4 regions of the Streptomyces sp. NPDC094448 genome follow, and region 4 is predicted to be linked to each of the others. Evidence: riboswitches for the same ligand, from Rfam matches in the RefSeq annotation. Region 4 holds a riboswitch; each other region holds the start of a gene.

Region 1 (3,486 bases), on a different contig from region 4:
TAGGTGCCGTCGGTGTGCTTGACGACGACCTCGTTGCCGTACGCGCCGGCCCAGCCCGCGGAGACGACCGTGCCGGGGCCGATGGAACGGACGGAGGTGCCGGTCGGGACCGCGAAGTCGACACCGGTGTGGTAGCCGCTGGACCACATGGCACCGGAGGCGCGGTACGGGGTGCCGACCTGGGCGCCGGCGAGCGGGGCGGCCCAGACGCCGGAGGCGGCCTCGGGCGCGGGTGCGGCGGGAGCGGCCGGGGCGGGCTCCTGCTGCGCCGGGGCGGCGGGCTCGGCGGCGGCCGGGGCCGGGGCAGCGGCGGCAGGACGGGCGCCGTCGCGCGAGGCCCGCTCACCCTTCTCAACCGCCTGCGCCGCCTTCTCCGCGGGCTCGGCCGCCTTGGCGGCCTTCTGCCCGGCCTTCTCGGCGGCCGGGGCCTCGGGGGCGCGCTCGGCACCCTTGCCGTCGAGCACCAGCTTCAGGCCGGGGTGGATCAGGGAAGGATCGTCGCCGACCGCGGCACGGTTGTCCGCGTACAGCTGCTGCCAGCCGCCCTCGACGTCCCGCTCCGAGGCGATCTTGGACAGATGGTCCCCGGCCACCACGATGTACGTGGCGGATCCGGCGGGCTTCCCGGCAGCGGCGGCGGGCGCGGCGGCCGGGGCGACGGCGGCGGCCGGGGCAACGGCGGCGGCCGGGGCGGCGGGCGCGGCCTGTTCGGCGGCATGGGCGCCGGTGGCCCCGATCAGGGGCAGTGCGATGGCGGCGCCGCCGGTTCCGGCAGCGACGATTCCACGGGTGATGACCGTGGACTTGGGACGGCGGTGCTTACCCTTTGCGGGCATGGCGCGTTTCCTCTCCGGCGCCTGCGAGGTGAGCTGTCGGGTTCGGGCGGGAGGTGCCCGGTCGCGCACGGCGCGACTTCACCCCGAGCCGGACGGTTTCCCGTCCGGCGGACTACCTGGGTCCCCCGCTCCTGCCACGTGCTTCGGGTGAAGGGTTCCGGACGGCGGCAGGATTCGGCGGTCCGCCCGGATTGCGGTGACCGTAAACCGGCCGTAAGAGCGGGAACAAGCCACTCGCACCAGGGCGGGCGGAGCCGATCTTGAGGACGGGCCGGTGGCGGTGACCCTCCGTGGGTGCCGCTCCGTCAACTCCCGCCGGACGCCCGTATGCCCCTCCCGGGCCACCGCCACACACCGTCACGAATGTGATCCTGCTCATGAACCACCCCCCATCCCCCAACGAGACGGGGCATGTTCGAACGAAGAGTCCATGACGGACATAGGGGACAGAGGCTGTTCATTCGGCAGTCGCTCACCGCGCGGACGTCAATCACCCCTCGGACGTCGGCAGACGGTCCGACGGAATGATTGCCTGAGGAATCAATGTCGTATCGTCGGGGTCATGCCACCGTCGGCGACCGGCGCCGACGGGCCGTGACTGTGCAGGGAGCCGTTGTGACGCAGCAGGTGCCGCAGGTCCCGTCGACCGAGCCGGAGCTGGCCGGGATCCGCAACTTCCGCGACCTCGGCGGGCTGCCGACGGCCGACGGCCGTGCGGTGCGCGCCGGACGGCTCTACCGCAGCGGCCATCTGGCCCATGCCACCGCGAGCGACGCCGCTTTTCTCGCCGGTCTCGGACTGCATACGGTCTTCGATTTCCGCAATGCCGCCGATATCCGCCTGGAGGGCCCGGACGTGACCCTGCCGGGGGTCCGGAATCTCAACCTCCCGCTGAGCGACCCGGCGGACGGCGCCGAGTTCTGGCGGGTGGTGCAGCGCGGCGATCTGCCGCAGCTGCGGTCCCTGCTGGCGGACGGCCGGGCCGCGCAGCGGATGGTGGACTCGTACCGGGCGATCATCACCGGGCGGACGGCCGAGCACAGCCGGGTGCTGCACGCGCTGGCCGGGGACAGCGTCCCCGCGCTGATGCACTGCGCGGCGGGCAAGGACCGGGCGGGGCTGTCGATCGCGGTGACCCTGCTCGCGGTGGGTGTGGAGCGGGAGGCCGTCGAGGCGGACTATCTGAAGTCGAACGATCCGCACCGGCGCTACCGGGTGCGCCGGGCCGAGGACGCCCCGGAGGGCATGTCGCCGGAGGTGATGGAGCTGCTGAGTCCGCTGTTCGACGCGCGCGCGGCGTATCTGCACGCGGCCTTCGACGCCGTCGACTCGGTGTGGGGCGGCACACCGCGCTATCTCTCCGAGGGACTCGGGCTCTCCGCCGCGACCCGGGAGCGGCTGCGGGAGAGGCTGCTCGACAAGGGCTGAACCGCTCCGCGGGCGCCCAGGAGCACGTCCGCCCGGCCCGCCCGGAGCCGGGCGGGTCCGGCCCGCCCGGCGGGTCCGGCCCGGCCCGCCGCCGGCCGGACGGGTCTCCGCCTTCGCCCGCCGGGCCGGTGCCCGGTGGACCGCGGTACGGTTCCCGGCCGCCGGCCGGCCGGGAAGCGGCGGGGCGGCCTACTTCGCTCCGACCTCGAAGAGCAGGTAGAGGAAGCCGGCGAAGACATGCCCGGCGACCAAGTAGGCGAAGAGCCGGATCCAGATCCCCTTCGGGAACTTGCCCTCCTCGTTCTTCGCACGGGGCGCGGACCCGGGGGCCGGGGCGCCTTCCGAAGCGGTGGGGTTCTCGACCATGACGGCCTCTGCTTTCTCCGGCGCGACGGCCGGGTTCCTCCGGCACGGGGCCGGATCGCATCTGCACGGGCGGGACGGTGCGGACCGTCGCGCGACGGTCCTGGGCCTGCTCCCGGATCGGGCCGCATCAGCGGGATCCGGGCGTATGCCGCTAGAAGTGCGGATGGAAGATGTCGGGGCTCTGCAGCAGGGTGTGGACGAAGATCATCTCGGCGCCGTCGCGGGTGGCGGCGGCGATCCGGTGCGGGGTCAGCGAGTCGTAGTGCGCGCTGTCGCCGGGGCCCAGCTCGTGGACGGCGTCCCCGAGGCCGAGCCGGACCCGGCCGTCGAGGACATAGAGCCACTCCTCGCCGGGATGCCGGCGGACCAGCTCGCCCTGGGCGCCGTACGGCACGATGAGGCGGAGCGTCTGCATGGCCCGGCCCGGACTGCCGACCTGGTGGTAGGTCCAGCCGTCGGCCTGGGACGGTTCCCGGCTGCCGGCCCGGATCACGGGGTCGTGCTCGGGCGCCGGCTCGCCGAGCAGCTCGGCGACTGTCGTACCGTAGATCCTGGCGAGGCCGAGCAGCATCGGCAGCGAGGGCTGCCTGCGGCCGGTCTCCAGCCGGGACAGATGCGCGGGCGACAGTCCGGCGCGGTGGGCGGCGGCCTCCAGGGTGAGCCCGCGCCTGCGGCGCAGATCGCGCAGTCTGGGTGCCACGTCCGGCAGGGCGTCGGTCGCCTCCCCGGCGGCGGGGCCGCCGGGCGCCGTGGATCGGAGGTCCGGGGGGTGGCCCCCGGGAGGACTCTGCATGACTCCATTGCGCCAGGAAAATGCCTCCGAGGCAAGTTTCTTGCCCCAGAGGCAAAAACTTCC
Region 2 (3,486 bases), on a different contig from region 4:
GGGTGGTCACGAAGCCCTCCGACTCCAGGGTCCGCAGCGCTTCCCGCACCGGCACCCGGGAGACCCCGTACCGCCGGGCGAGCTGCTCCTCCGCCAGCCGGCCGCCGCGCGGGAAGACCCCGGAGACGATGTCGTCGCGAATCGCCCTGCAGACCGATTGCGCGGGAACCCGCATACCCGTACCTCCGCTGTGATCCGGACGAAGCGACGGAATGCAGCCGCTCGTATTTACCGGAAGACTCTATGCCAGGCGCACGGATATTCCGACAGCCTCCGATAAACCGCCGATATCTTCCGGCCACGGGAATCACGGGACGGCGGCTCCGGAACGCGCAGTGCCCCGGCGCCGGGCGCCGGGGCACTGCGAAAACCAGCAAAAGCAGACGGGAAAGCCGAGAAGCGGCTGCACCCGATCCGAGGGGCCCGGGGCGGGCCCGGGAGGTCAGACCCGGACGCCCTTGCCGCGCAGATACGCGACCGGGTCGACGTCCGAGCCGTATTCCGCGCCGGTGCGGACCTCGAAGTGGAGGTGCGCGCCGGTGGAGTTCCCGGTGGAGCCCGCGCGGCCGATCTGCTGGCCGGGCATCACGGTCTGCCCGGCAGTGACGGAGAGCGACGACAGATGCGCGTACTGGGTGTACGAACCGTCGCGCATCTCGATGACGACGTTGTAGCCGTAGGCCCCGCCCCAGCCCGCCTCTACGACGGTGCCCGCGCCCACGGACACGATCTTCGTCCCGGTCGAGGCGTGGAAGTCGATACCGGTGTGCGTACCGGAGGACCAGAGCGCGCTGTTGGCCCGGTAGGAGGTGGTGACGCCCGAACCCTCGACGGGCGCCGTCCAGGTGTTGAGCAGCCGCTTGCGCTCGGCGTCCCGGGCGGCGCGCTCACGGGCCTCGCGTTCGGCCTCGGCCCGCGCCTCGGCCTCGCGCTTGGCCTCCGCCTCCGCCTGGGCGCGGGCCACGGCCTGCTGCTTCTGGGCGTGGGCCTGGTCGGCGACCTGGCCGGAGAGCGAATCGGACGCGGAGAGCGGCTGGAGGGTGCCGGGCTGCTCGGCGGCGAGGATCTGAAGGGTGCCCGTGTCCTCGGCGCTCAGGGTGCCCGGGTCGCCGTTCTGCTCCCGGCCGTCGCCGTCGGAGGCGAACGCGGGGGCGGCGAGGGTGCCGATGACGCCGGTGGTGGCGAGGGTGGCGGCTCCGGCGATGCTCGCGCTGCGGCGCGTCATCCGGCTCGGGCCACGGTGCTTCCCACTGGTTCGGGCAAACGCCATGGAGAGGCTGGTCCTTTCCTTCCTTCTCGCCTACCGGGTTAGCTGACGGGTTCGGAGAGAGGAAGGTCTCCTACGGCTCCTCCACGGGCTGCGGAGGGTCCGATTCACCCCGGTGGGGACATGGGTCCCCGGCTCCCCAGGGCTCGCGCCCGGCGGGGACTCGGCGATGGCTGTCCGTGCCGCGGTTTGCGGCGCCTGCAGGCGAACAGCCGGATCGACGCTAGGCGGACGGCATGTCGATCACCAAACAAACGGGCTTCTTTGTTGCTCATGCCACAGCCCATGCCGGTCAACTTCCCACCAAAACGGACAGCTGACGGAGCGGAGCCCCGGGCGCGGCGCACCAACGCGCAACGCCCGGGGCTCCGCCCGTACCACCGGCACCGCCGGACCACGCGCCGCGGGGGCCGGACCGACCGGCCCGGCCCACCTGCGCGGCTGCCGGTCCGTCAGCCCTTCACCACCGTCACTTCCCCGATGCCCAGCGCCCGGACGGGCCCGGCGATCTCGGAGGCATCACCGACGAGTACGGTCACCAGCCGGTCCACCGGGAACGCGCTGACGACCGCCGCGGTCGCCTCGACCGTCCCGGTCTGGGCCAGACGGGCGTACAACTGCCCCTGGAAGTCGTCGGGAAGGTGCTGCTCCACCTGGTCCGCGAGGGTGCCCGCGACGGATGCCGCCGTCTCGTACCGCAGCGGGGCGACTCCGACGAGGTTCTGTACGGCGACATCGCGCTCGGCGTCCGTCAGTCCCCCTTCGGCGAGGGTGCGCAGAACCTGCCAGAGGTCCTCCAGCGCCGGGCCGGTGTTGGGCGTGTCGACCGAGCCGCTGATGCCCAGCAGCGCGGCGCCCGAACCGTCCGGGGCGGAGCACAGCACCTGTGCGAAGGCCCGGACCCCGTAGGTGTACCCCTTCTCCTCGCGGAGCACCCGGTCGAGCCGGGAGGTGAGGGTGCCGCCGAGGCAGTACGTGCCGAGCACCTGGGCCGGCCAGACCCGGTCGTGCCGGTCGGCGCCGATCCGGCCGATGAGCAGTTGGGTCTGGACCGCGCCCGGCCGGTCCACGATGATCACGCGGCCGCTGTCGTCGGCGGTGATCTCCGGCTGCGGGCGGGCCGCCACCGTATCGCCCTGCCAGGTGCCGAGGGTCTCCGCGAGCAGCGCGTCGAGGTCCGTGCCGGTCAGATCGCCGACGACGACCGCCGTGGCGGTCGCGGGCCGCACATGGGCCTCGTAGAACGCCCGGACCCCGGCGGAGTCGATCCGGGCCACGGTCTCCTCGGTCCCCTGCCGGGGGCGGGACATCCGCAGCGACGCCGGGAAGAGGCTGCGGTACAGCTCCTTGGCGGCGCGGCGGCCCGGGTTGGCCGTCTCGTGCGGGATCTCGTCCAGCCGGTTCCGGACCAGCCGCTTGATCTCGCCGTCGTCGAACGCGGGCGCGCGCAGCGCCTCGGCGAGCAGCCCGAGGGCCTTGGGCAGCCGGGAGACCGGCACCTCCAGGGAGACCCGGACCCCGGGGTGGTCGGCGTGGGCGTCGAGGGTGGCGCCGCAGCGCTCCAGTTCGGCGGCGAACTCCTCGGCGGACCGTTTGTCGGTGCCCTCGGACAGGGCCCTCGCCATGATCGTGGCGATGCCGTCCAGACCGTCGGGCTCGGCGCCGAGGGGCGCGTCGAGGTTGATCTCCACCGCCACGACCTGCTGGCCGGGGCGGTGACAGCGCAGCACGGTCAGGCCGTTGGGCAGCGTCCCGCGGTCGGGGGCCGGGAAGGCCCACGGGGTGGGCTCCCCGGAGGCGGGCCGGGGGTGGAAGTCCATCGTGATCAGCGGCTCGGTGGCGTCGGTCACTGGTCCGCCCCCTCTTCTGCGTCGTTGTCGTTGCGGTCGGCGGCGACGGCGTCCGTCCCGGCCTCGGTGCCGGGCACCGGTTCGTACACCAGCACCGCCCGGTTGTCGGGGCGCAGCCGCGCCGCGGCGATCTCGCGCACCTCGTCGGCGGTGACGGAGAGCACCCGCTGGACGGCCGTGAGGGCGAGCTGCGGGTCGCCGAAGAGGACCGCGTAGCGGCAGAGTTCGTCGGCGCGGCCCGCGACCGTGCCCAGCCGGTCCAGCCACTCGCGCTCCAGCTGGGCCTGGGCCCGCTCCATCTCCTCGTCCGTCGGCCCCTCGGCGGCGAACCGCGCCAGCTCCTCGTCGACGGCGGCTTCGATCTGCGCC
Region 3 (3,486 bases), on a different contig from region 4:
GACGAGAGGTGGGCGTACATGACCTCGGTGCCGTCGTTCAGCTCGATGACGACCTGGTAGCCGTACGAGCCCGCGTAACCGGCGGACTTGACGGTGCCCGCGCCCACGGCCTTGACCGGGGTGCCCGCGGGGGCGGCGAAGTCGAGACCGGTGTGCTGGCCGGAGGACCAGAGTCCGCCGGACGAACCGAAGGTCGAGGTGATGTTGTACGAGGAGGTGGGGAGCGCGAAGCTCTTCGCCAGTTTGGCGAGACGCTCGGCCTCCGCCTTCTTCTTGGCTTCCTCGGCGGCCTTCTTCTTCGCCTCGTCCGCCTTCTTCTTGGCGTCGGCGGACGCCTTCAGCGCATCCGCGGCGGCGGCTTCGGCGGCGGCCTTCTCGGCCGCGGCCCGGCGCTCCGCCTCGGCCTGCGCCTGCTGCTGCTCGGCCTGCTGGAGGATCCGGGAGCGCAGCGCCTCACCCGCGTTGCCGTCGGCCTCGGACTGCTCGCCCGTCGCGGTCTCGGTGACGGTGTCGCCCATGGTGGCGAGGCCGGCGTTCTGCGCGCCGTCCTCGGTGCCGCCGAGCCCGTCGGGGAGGGAGATGGTGATGGGGGCCTTGTCCTGCGCGGTGGCGATGCCGCCCGCGCCGACCGCGGCGATCACACCGACACCGAGGACGGTGGAGCTGCGGGCGAAGGCCCGGCGCTGCTGACGCAGTACGCGGTGGCGGCCACGGTTCGGGAGAAGCGTTTCCGCGCTGGGGTTCCACTCGCCGGTGGCCGGCTCGGCACCACCGTCTTCACCGAAGCGGGTGCCGTTGCTCATGTACCCGGGCCCGGCAGGGGCTTGCGGGGCAGGACTGTTGGACGCCACTGAGGCGTACTCCTTTCCTTCCTTCTCGCCTACCGGGTTAGCTGACGGGTTCGGAGCAGGAAGGTCTCCTACGGTGTCTCCGCAGGCTGCGGAGGCATCCGATTCACCCCAAGAAGTGGTTCCCCGGTTCCCTTGCGGGATTCGGCGCATGAGCACGGAGCCGCCCTGACGGCGACTGGGACGACCGCGCTGCGTTATCGAACGTTAATAGACACCGGGAATGTTTTCCAAGTGTTCCTGATGATCCTTAAACCCGGACGGCGAATCAACCGGGACAGAAGGCTTTCAAATCGGGCGAGTTACCCGCCTCTGAGGCCCCTTCAGGGCCCTTCCGCCCCCTCCGCGCCCCTGATGGTTCGTCAGATGTTATGGCGACAGCGACGGTTCGATCACGCACCGTGCAGAAAACGGCAGTGCAATGGCATATAGCCCCCAGCACTTGGCCAATCGTTGGTCAACTCTTTATCCATCGGGCCGGAGGGGCGACTGTTCCGAAGACCTGCCCTCCGCCCCGGCCGCCCCGGCCTCGCGGGCCCCGCCGAAACCGCCCGGACCCCCGAGACCCTGACCTCCCTGGCCTCCGGGGCCTCCCGGACCGCCGTCTCCGTTCGGGCGGGTGACCGCGAGCAGCGCCATATCGTCCGTCGATCCGCCGCCCGTATGCCGTCGTACGTCGTCCACCAGCGCGTCCAGCAGCTCCCCCGGCCCCGGGAACGCCCGCCCGCCGAGCTGCTCCTCCGGGTCGTAGAACACCCCGGCCGCGTTCCGCGCCTCCGACAGCCCGTCCGTGTAGAGCAGCAGGGTCGACCCGTCGGGCATCGGATGCGATTCGGCCCGCCCCGGCCAGTTCCCCAGCTCCCTCATGCCCAGCGGCAGCGCCGCCTCGTCCGGCGGCAGCATGCGCAGCCGCCCGTCGGCGTGGAGCAGCAGCGGCTCGGGGTGCCCCCGGTTCAGCAGGCGTACGGCCCCGAGGCCCCGCGGGATCTCCGCGAACACGGCGGTCGCGAACCCCTCGAAATCGTCGAGATCGCCCGCTCCGCGCCGTAGCGCCTCCCGGACGAGCGCCTGCTCCAGCCGGTCCGCGACGCACTCCAGCGAGGCCTCCCGCTCGGCCGCCTCCCGGAAGGCCCCGATCAGGATGGCCACGGCCTCCACCGCCCCCAGCCCCTTGCCCCGGACGTCCCCGACCACCAGCCGAACACCGTGCGGAGTGTCCTGTACGGCGAAGAGGTCACCGCCGATGAAGGCGTCGGCGAGCGCCGCCTCGTACCGTGCGGCGATCCGCAGCCCGCCGATCTCCTCGGCGGGTGTGGGCAGCACGGCCCGCTGCGCGGCCTCGGCGATCACCCGGGCCGAGGCCAGTTTCTCGTTGCTCCGGGTGATGACCCGGTTGATGAAGAGCGCCAGGGCGGAGACGGTGACGACCGTACTCAGCTCGGTATAGGCCTGGGTCTGGCCGAGCGAGCGGTTGTAGATGTCCAGACCCAGTTCGGTCAGGACGGCGAAGACGCCCGTCGCCAGCGTGACGGCGAAGGAGAAGAAGGGGGCCGCGATCAGCGGGGCGGCCGTGAACATGGGCACGGCGGTGAACTTCGACGGGGTCGTGAGGTCGTACACCACCCCGATGACGATCATCAGCGACGGCAGCATCCGGGCGAAACGCCGGGCACTGCCGTATCCGTTCCGCTGTGTCTGCTCCGCCACAGGCGCTCTCCTCCCCTCCCAGCCTCGCGGCGGCGGGTGCCCGGGGCGAGCCGCACTGGACCGCCCGGGTGACCCCCGGGGCCCGGGGATCATGAGGCCCCTTGAGCCCCCTGGCGGCCCCGCGGCCGCCGGAGACCTCCAGGGGCCTCTTCGGATACGACAACGGCCCGGTGCTCTCGCAGAACGAAAGCACCGGGCCGTTTCTTCAGTAGCGGGGACAGGATTTGAACCTGCGACCTCTGGGTTATGAGCCCAGCGAGCTACCGAGCTGCTCCACCCCGCGTCGGTGAACACAACCTTACGCCATCCGGAGCACCTCTGGTGACCATTTCCCCCGCGACGCTGCCGAGAGTTCCCTCCACCCCCGCCATCTGCCCTTTTCCGGGCTGTTCAGTCGGTGAGGTGACGCTCCGCGTACACCCGCATCGCGTCCCGGACGAAGACCGCCGTCCCCGCCCCGTACTTGTCGTAGTTGCCGCCGAAGCGCGGGTCCGAGGCGAACATCTCGCCGAGACCCGTGAAATGGGACTTCGACGGAGCGGCCATCACCGACTGCCAGGCGTACATCCGCCGGGTGATCGCCTGGACGGTCTCGTCGCCGGGCGCGGCGCCGTCCTTCAGGGCCCGGGCGTAGTCCCGGGCGATCGTCTCGTGGTCGAGCAGATGCGCCCGCCGCTCGTCCTCCCCGAGCTGCTGCCACCGCCGGCCGCTCGCGCGCCAGGCGTCCGCGCCCCAGCGTTCCGTGACCTCCTTCTCGTACTTCGTGTGGTCGAAGCCGTCGAGTACGTCTTCCGCCATGAGTTCCTCCCCTAGTTCGGTCTTGCGGAGAGTGGTCCGCACGGACGCGATCCGGCGGGCGAGGCGGTCCCGCTCCAGCTCCAGCAGCTCCAGATGGGCCCGGAGCGCCGCGGTCGTGTCCTGCTGGCCCGCC
Region 4 (3,486 bases):
CGACCATCAACCTGGTGGGGAACGGGCTCTATGCCCTGATGTGCCACCCGGCGCAGCGCGCCCGGCTCCAGGAGTCGCTCGCCGCGGGGGAGACCTCGCTGCTGGTGACGGCCGTGGAGGAGCTGCTGCGCTACGACGGCCCGGTGGAGATGGCGACCTGGCGGTACGCCACCGAGGCGCTGACCATCGGCGGTCAGGAAGTGGCCGCGGGCGATCCGGTGCTCGTGGTGCTGGCGGCGGCCGACCGGGACCCGGAGCGGTTCGGCCGGCCGGACGTTCTCGACCTCGCGCGGCGTGACAATCAGCACCTCGGGTACGGCCACGGCATCCACTACTGCCTGGGCGCGCCGCTCGCCCGGCTGGAGGCACAGACCGCGATCGCCACTCTGTTGCGCCGCCTTCCCGACCTGCGACTGGCGGTGGATCATCACGATTTGCGGTGGCGTGGCGGCCTGATCATGCGTGGACTGCGCACCCTTCCGGTGGAGTTCACCCCCACCAAATATGATAGTCCGTCATATTCGTGATGTGCGCGTGATCTCCGCTGCATCGACTTGTGACAGACGTTCGAGTGCGGCTACGTTCACCCCCGTCTCAGCCGTCACGCGAAAGGCAGCACCGCATGCTCTCCGGGAATGGTCGACATCGCCGTCCTCGCCAGGCCCCGGCCCTGGTCGTCGCAGCGGGGGTGACGGGGTCCGCGATTGCGATCCCGCTCCTCGGCGCCACCTCGGCGTCCGCCGCCGACTCCGCGACCTGGGACCGTGTCGCGGAGTGCGAGAGCGCCGGGCAGTGGACCGTGAACAACCTCAACGGCTACTACGGCGGGCTCCAGCTCTCCCAGGAGACCTGGAACGCCTACGGCGGCCGGGAGTACGCCGACCGGCCGGATCTGGCCAGCCGCTCCCAGCAGATAGCCGTGGCGGAGAAGGTGCTCGCCGCCGAGGGGCCCAAGGCGTGGCCGTCCTGCGGGATCGCGTCGGGCCTCGGCGGTGCCACGGGCGCCGTGACCGATCCGGGCGGTGCCGACCCGGTGCCCAGCGGCCCCGCCGCCGGACGCCCGGCGGGCCAGGCCAAGGCGGGCGACCTCCCCGCGGAGCCGCCCAAGGCGGGGGAGAAGGCGCCGGACGCCTCCGCTTCCCCTGCCCCCTCCGCCGGTAAGGCGGAGAAGAAGGGGGCGGCGGCCAAGCCCGCCGAGGGCGTCGGCAAGCACCGCGGCGCACCCGCCGCCGAGGAGGCCGCCAAGGAGACCCCTTCGGGCCCGGCCGGCCCCGGCGCTCCCGGGAGCACCGGCACCCCGTCCGTGGAAACCGCCGACCCGTCCCGCGCCTCCGGCCCCGACCGGACCTCCCGCTCCGAGACCGCCCGTTCCGATGCCCTGAATCAGGGCGATCAGGGCGGTACGGGCACTCCGGCCAAGACCGGCACCGCGGACGGTACGGGTGAAGCCGGGCAGCCCTCCGGTACGTACACGGTCCGCTCCGGCGACAACCTCTGGTCCATCGCCGAGGAGAAGAAGGTCCCCGGCGGCTGGCCGGCGCTCTATGAGGCCAACCAGGAGCTGGTCGGAGCTGATCCCGATCTGATCCTCCCTGGCCAGAGCCTTGATCTCCAGGCGAAGTAGCCTCCGGAACACCGAAATTGACGCCCTATTTTGCTGGGATATGTCCATTTCCGTGTAAGTGAGACATGAGTCTCTTCGGTCCGGCCGTGGTCCCCACTCTTCCGGAATCCCTCATTCCGCACGCCACCTGCGAAAACGCGAGTTTCCGGAGGGGTGGGATGGGCGTTTTGCCCACGATGTTCCGTCGTTGAAGAAGCGGGACGCCTGTGACTACGGTCTGGACCGCTCGCCAAAGCGGGCACCACTGACCGTCACGCCGAATCCTGCCGTCGGTCGGGGGGAACAGTCGTCGCGAAAGCGCCGAAGGCAGGAGCGGGGGACCCAGGTTTGTGCCGGTCCCGTCCGACAGCCCGCGAGGGCGGCGGACGACCGGCTTGGGGTGAAGCCGTACGACGCGGGTCGTACGGCCGGGCAACTCACTGCGCCCGAACCCGACAGCTCACCTCGTAGGCGTCGGTGAGGAGAACCTCCATGCTGTTTTCCAGCAAGGGCAAGCACCGCCGCCCGTCCAAGGCCGCCCGCTTCGCCGCCTTCGCAGGCATCACCACCGTCGCCGTCGCCGCCCCGATCATGGGCGCCACCTCGGCCTCCGCCGCCACCGCCGCCGAGTGGGACAAGGTCGCCCAGTGCGAGTCCGGCGGCAACTGGTCCATCAACACGGGCAACGGCTACTACGGCGGCGTCCAGTTCTCCAGCTCCACCTGGGCCGCCTTCGGCGGCACCAAGTACGCCCCCAACGCGCACCTCGCCACCAAGGCGCAGCAGATCGAGATCGCCGAGAAGACCCTGGCGGGCCAGGGCAAGGGCGCCTGGCCGAAGTGCGGTGTCGGCCTCTCGAACACCCCGTACGGCGGTGCCGCCGCCGAGCAGGCCCCGGCCCAGCCGAAGCAGGAGAAGCCGAAGCAGCAGGCCGAGCCCGCGCAGCCGAAGCAGGAGCGCGCCGAGGTTCCGACCACCCGCTCCGAGCGCGCCCAGGCCCCGGCCTCGGCGAAGTCCGCGGCTCCGGCCAAGGGCTTCGAGAAGGGCGACGGCGAGTACGAGGTCAAGTCCGGCGACACCCTCAGCAAGATCGCCGACGCCGAGCAGGTCGAAGGCGGCTGGCAGAAGCTGTTCGAGCTGAACAAGGACATCGTCGACGACGCCGACGTCATCTTCCCGGGCCAGCAGCTCCACCTCGGCTGACGGGCCTGACCCTCCCGGGCCGGCAGCTCCACCTCGGCCAACGGACCTGCGGCTCCCCGCGAACCGCACCCCCGGGGCCGGTCCCTTTCCGGACCTGCCCCCACCCGGACCCCGGACCGCGGCTCCCCCCTGCGGTCCACCCCCCACGGGTCCGACCCCCCCGCACCCCGGGCCGGCGCGCTTCCCCCGTACGCGCCGGTCCGGGGTTCCGTCTGCCGCCCCGGACTGCTCCGTACGGCCCCGGAGAACCGCCCCCGTGCACCCGTCTGAGCGAGCAGATGCCCAGCTGAGAACTGTTACCCATCGGTAGGAACGCGGCTTTTGCCCACCACCGCAGTTCTTCGCACTCTTTTTCGTCCCAGGGGGCGGGCATCGGCGGGGCGGCGCCCGCCGTCCGGTTAGGCTCTTGGCGCAAGGCTCAAGAGACCCGCACCCCACGCGTCACATCCCAGAAGGAGATGCTCGTGCCGTCCATCGACGTCGTCGTAGCCCGGGAAATCCTCGACTCCCGGGGGAACCCCACGGTCGAGGTCGAGGTCGGCCTCGACGACGGGAGCACCGGCCGCGCCGCCGTGCCCTCCGGTGCCTCCACCGGCGCCTTCGAGGCCCTGGAGCTGCGCGACGGGGACCCGAACCGCTACCTCGGCAAGGGAGTGGAGAAGGCCGTCCTCGCCGTCATC

The links. A riboswitch is a leader RNA that binds a small molecule or an ion and turns the genes downstream of it on or off. The one in region 4 is predicted to bind cyclic di-AMP.
Region 1: it holds a riboswitch for cyclic di-AMP, as region 4 does, so the genes downstream of both, ACIQ9E_RS03320 (peptidoglycan DD-metalloendopeptidase family protein) here and ACIQ9E_RS24540 (transglycosylase family protein) in region 4, are expected to answer to the same signal.
Region 2: it holds a riboswitch for cyclic di-AMP, as region 4 does, so the genes downstream of both, ACIQ9E_RS00380 (M23 family metallopeptidase) here and ACIQ9E_RS24540 (transglycosylase family protein) in region 4, are expected to answer to the same signal.
Region 3: it holds a riboswitch for cyclic di-AMP, as region 4 does, so the genes downstream of both, ACIQ9E_RS23065 (M23 family metallopeptidase) here and ACIQ9E_RS24540 (transglycosylase family protein) in region 4, are expected to answer to the same signal.

The regions. Positions count from the first base shown of each region.
Region 1 is NZ_JBIWGU010000001.1:812,198-815,683, reverse strand. It holds gene ACIQ9E_RS03320 (peptidoglycan DD-metalloendopeptidase family protein) at 1-836, opposite strand, end outside; cyclic di-AMP (ydaO/yuaA leader) riboswitch at 842-993, opposite strand; gene ACIQ9E_RS03315 (tyrosine-protein phosphatase) at 1,452-2,264, shown strand; gene ACIQ9E_RS03310 (DUF6126 family protein) at 2,454-2,630, opposite strand; gene ACIQ9E_RS03305 (XRE family transcriptional regulator) at 2,782-3,423, opposite strand.
Region 2 is NZ_JBIWGU010000001.1:102,250-105,735, reverse strand. It holds gene ACIQ9E_RS00385 (GntR family transcriptional regulator) at 1-175, opposite strand, end outside; gene ACIQ9E_RS00380 (M23 family metallopeptidase) at 443-1,270, opposite strand; cyclic di-AMP (ydaO/yuaA leader) riboswitch at 1,283-1,446, opposite strand; gene ACIQ9E_RS00375 (M16 family metallopeptidase) at 1,720-3,087, opposite strand; gene ACIQ9E_RS00370 (M16 family metallopeptidase) at 3,114-3,486, opposite strand, start outside.
Region 3 is NZ_JBIWGU010000011.1:299,578-303,063, reverse strand. It holds gene ACIQ9E_RS23065 (M23 family metallopeptidase) at 1-851, opposite strand, end outside; cyclic di-AMP (ydaO/yuaA leader) riboswitch at 863-1,008, opposite strand; gene ACIQ9E_RS23060 (PP2C family protein-serine/threonine phosphatase) at 1,314-2,555, opposite strand; tRNA gene ACIQ9E_RS23055 (tRNA-Met) at 2,765-2,838, opposite strand; gene ACIQ9E_RS23050 (MerR family transcriptional regulator) at 2,946-3,486, opposite strand, start outside.
Region 4 is NZ_JBIWGU010000013.1:76,168-79,653, forward strand. It holds gene ACIQ9E_RS24530 (cytochrome P450) at 1-527, shown strand, start outside; gene ACIQ9E_RS24535 (transglycosylase family protein) at 689-1,624, shown strand; cyclic di-AMP (ydaO/yuaA leader) riboswitch at 1,913-2,092, shown strand; gene ACIQ9E_RS24540 (transglycosylase family protein) at 2,096-2,806, shown strand; gene eno (phosphopyruvate hydratase) at 3,265-3,486, shown strand, end outside.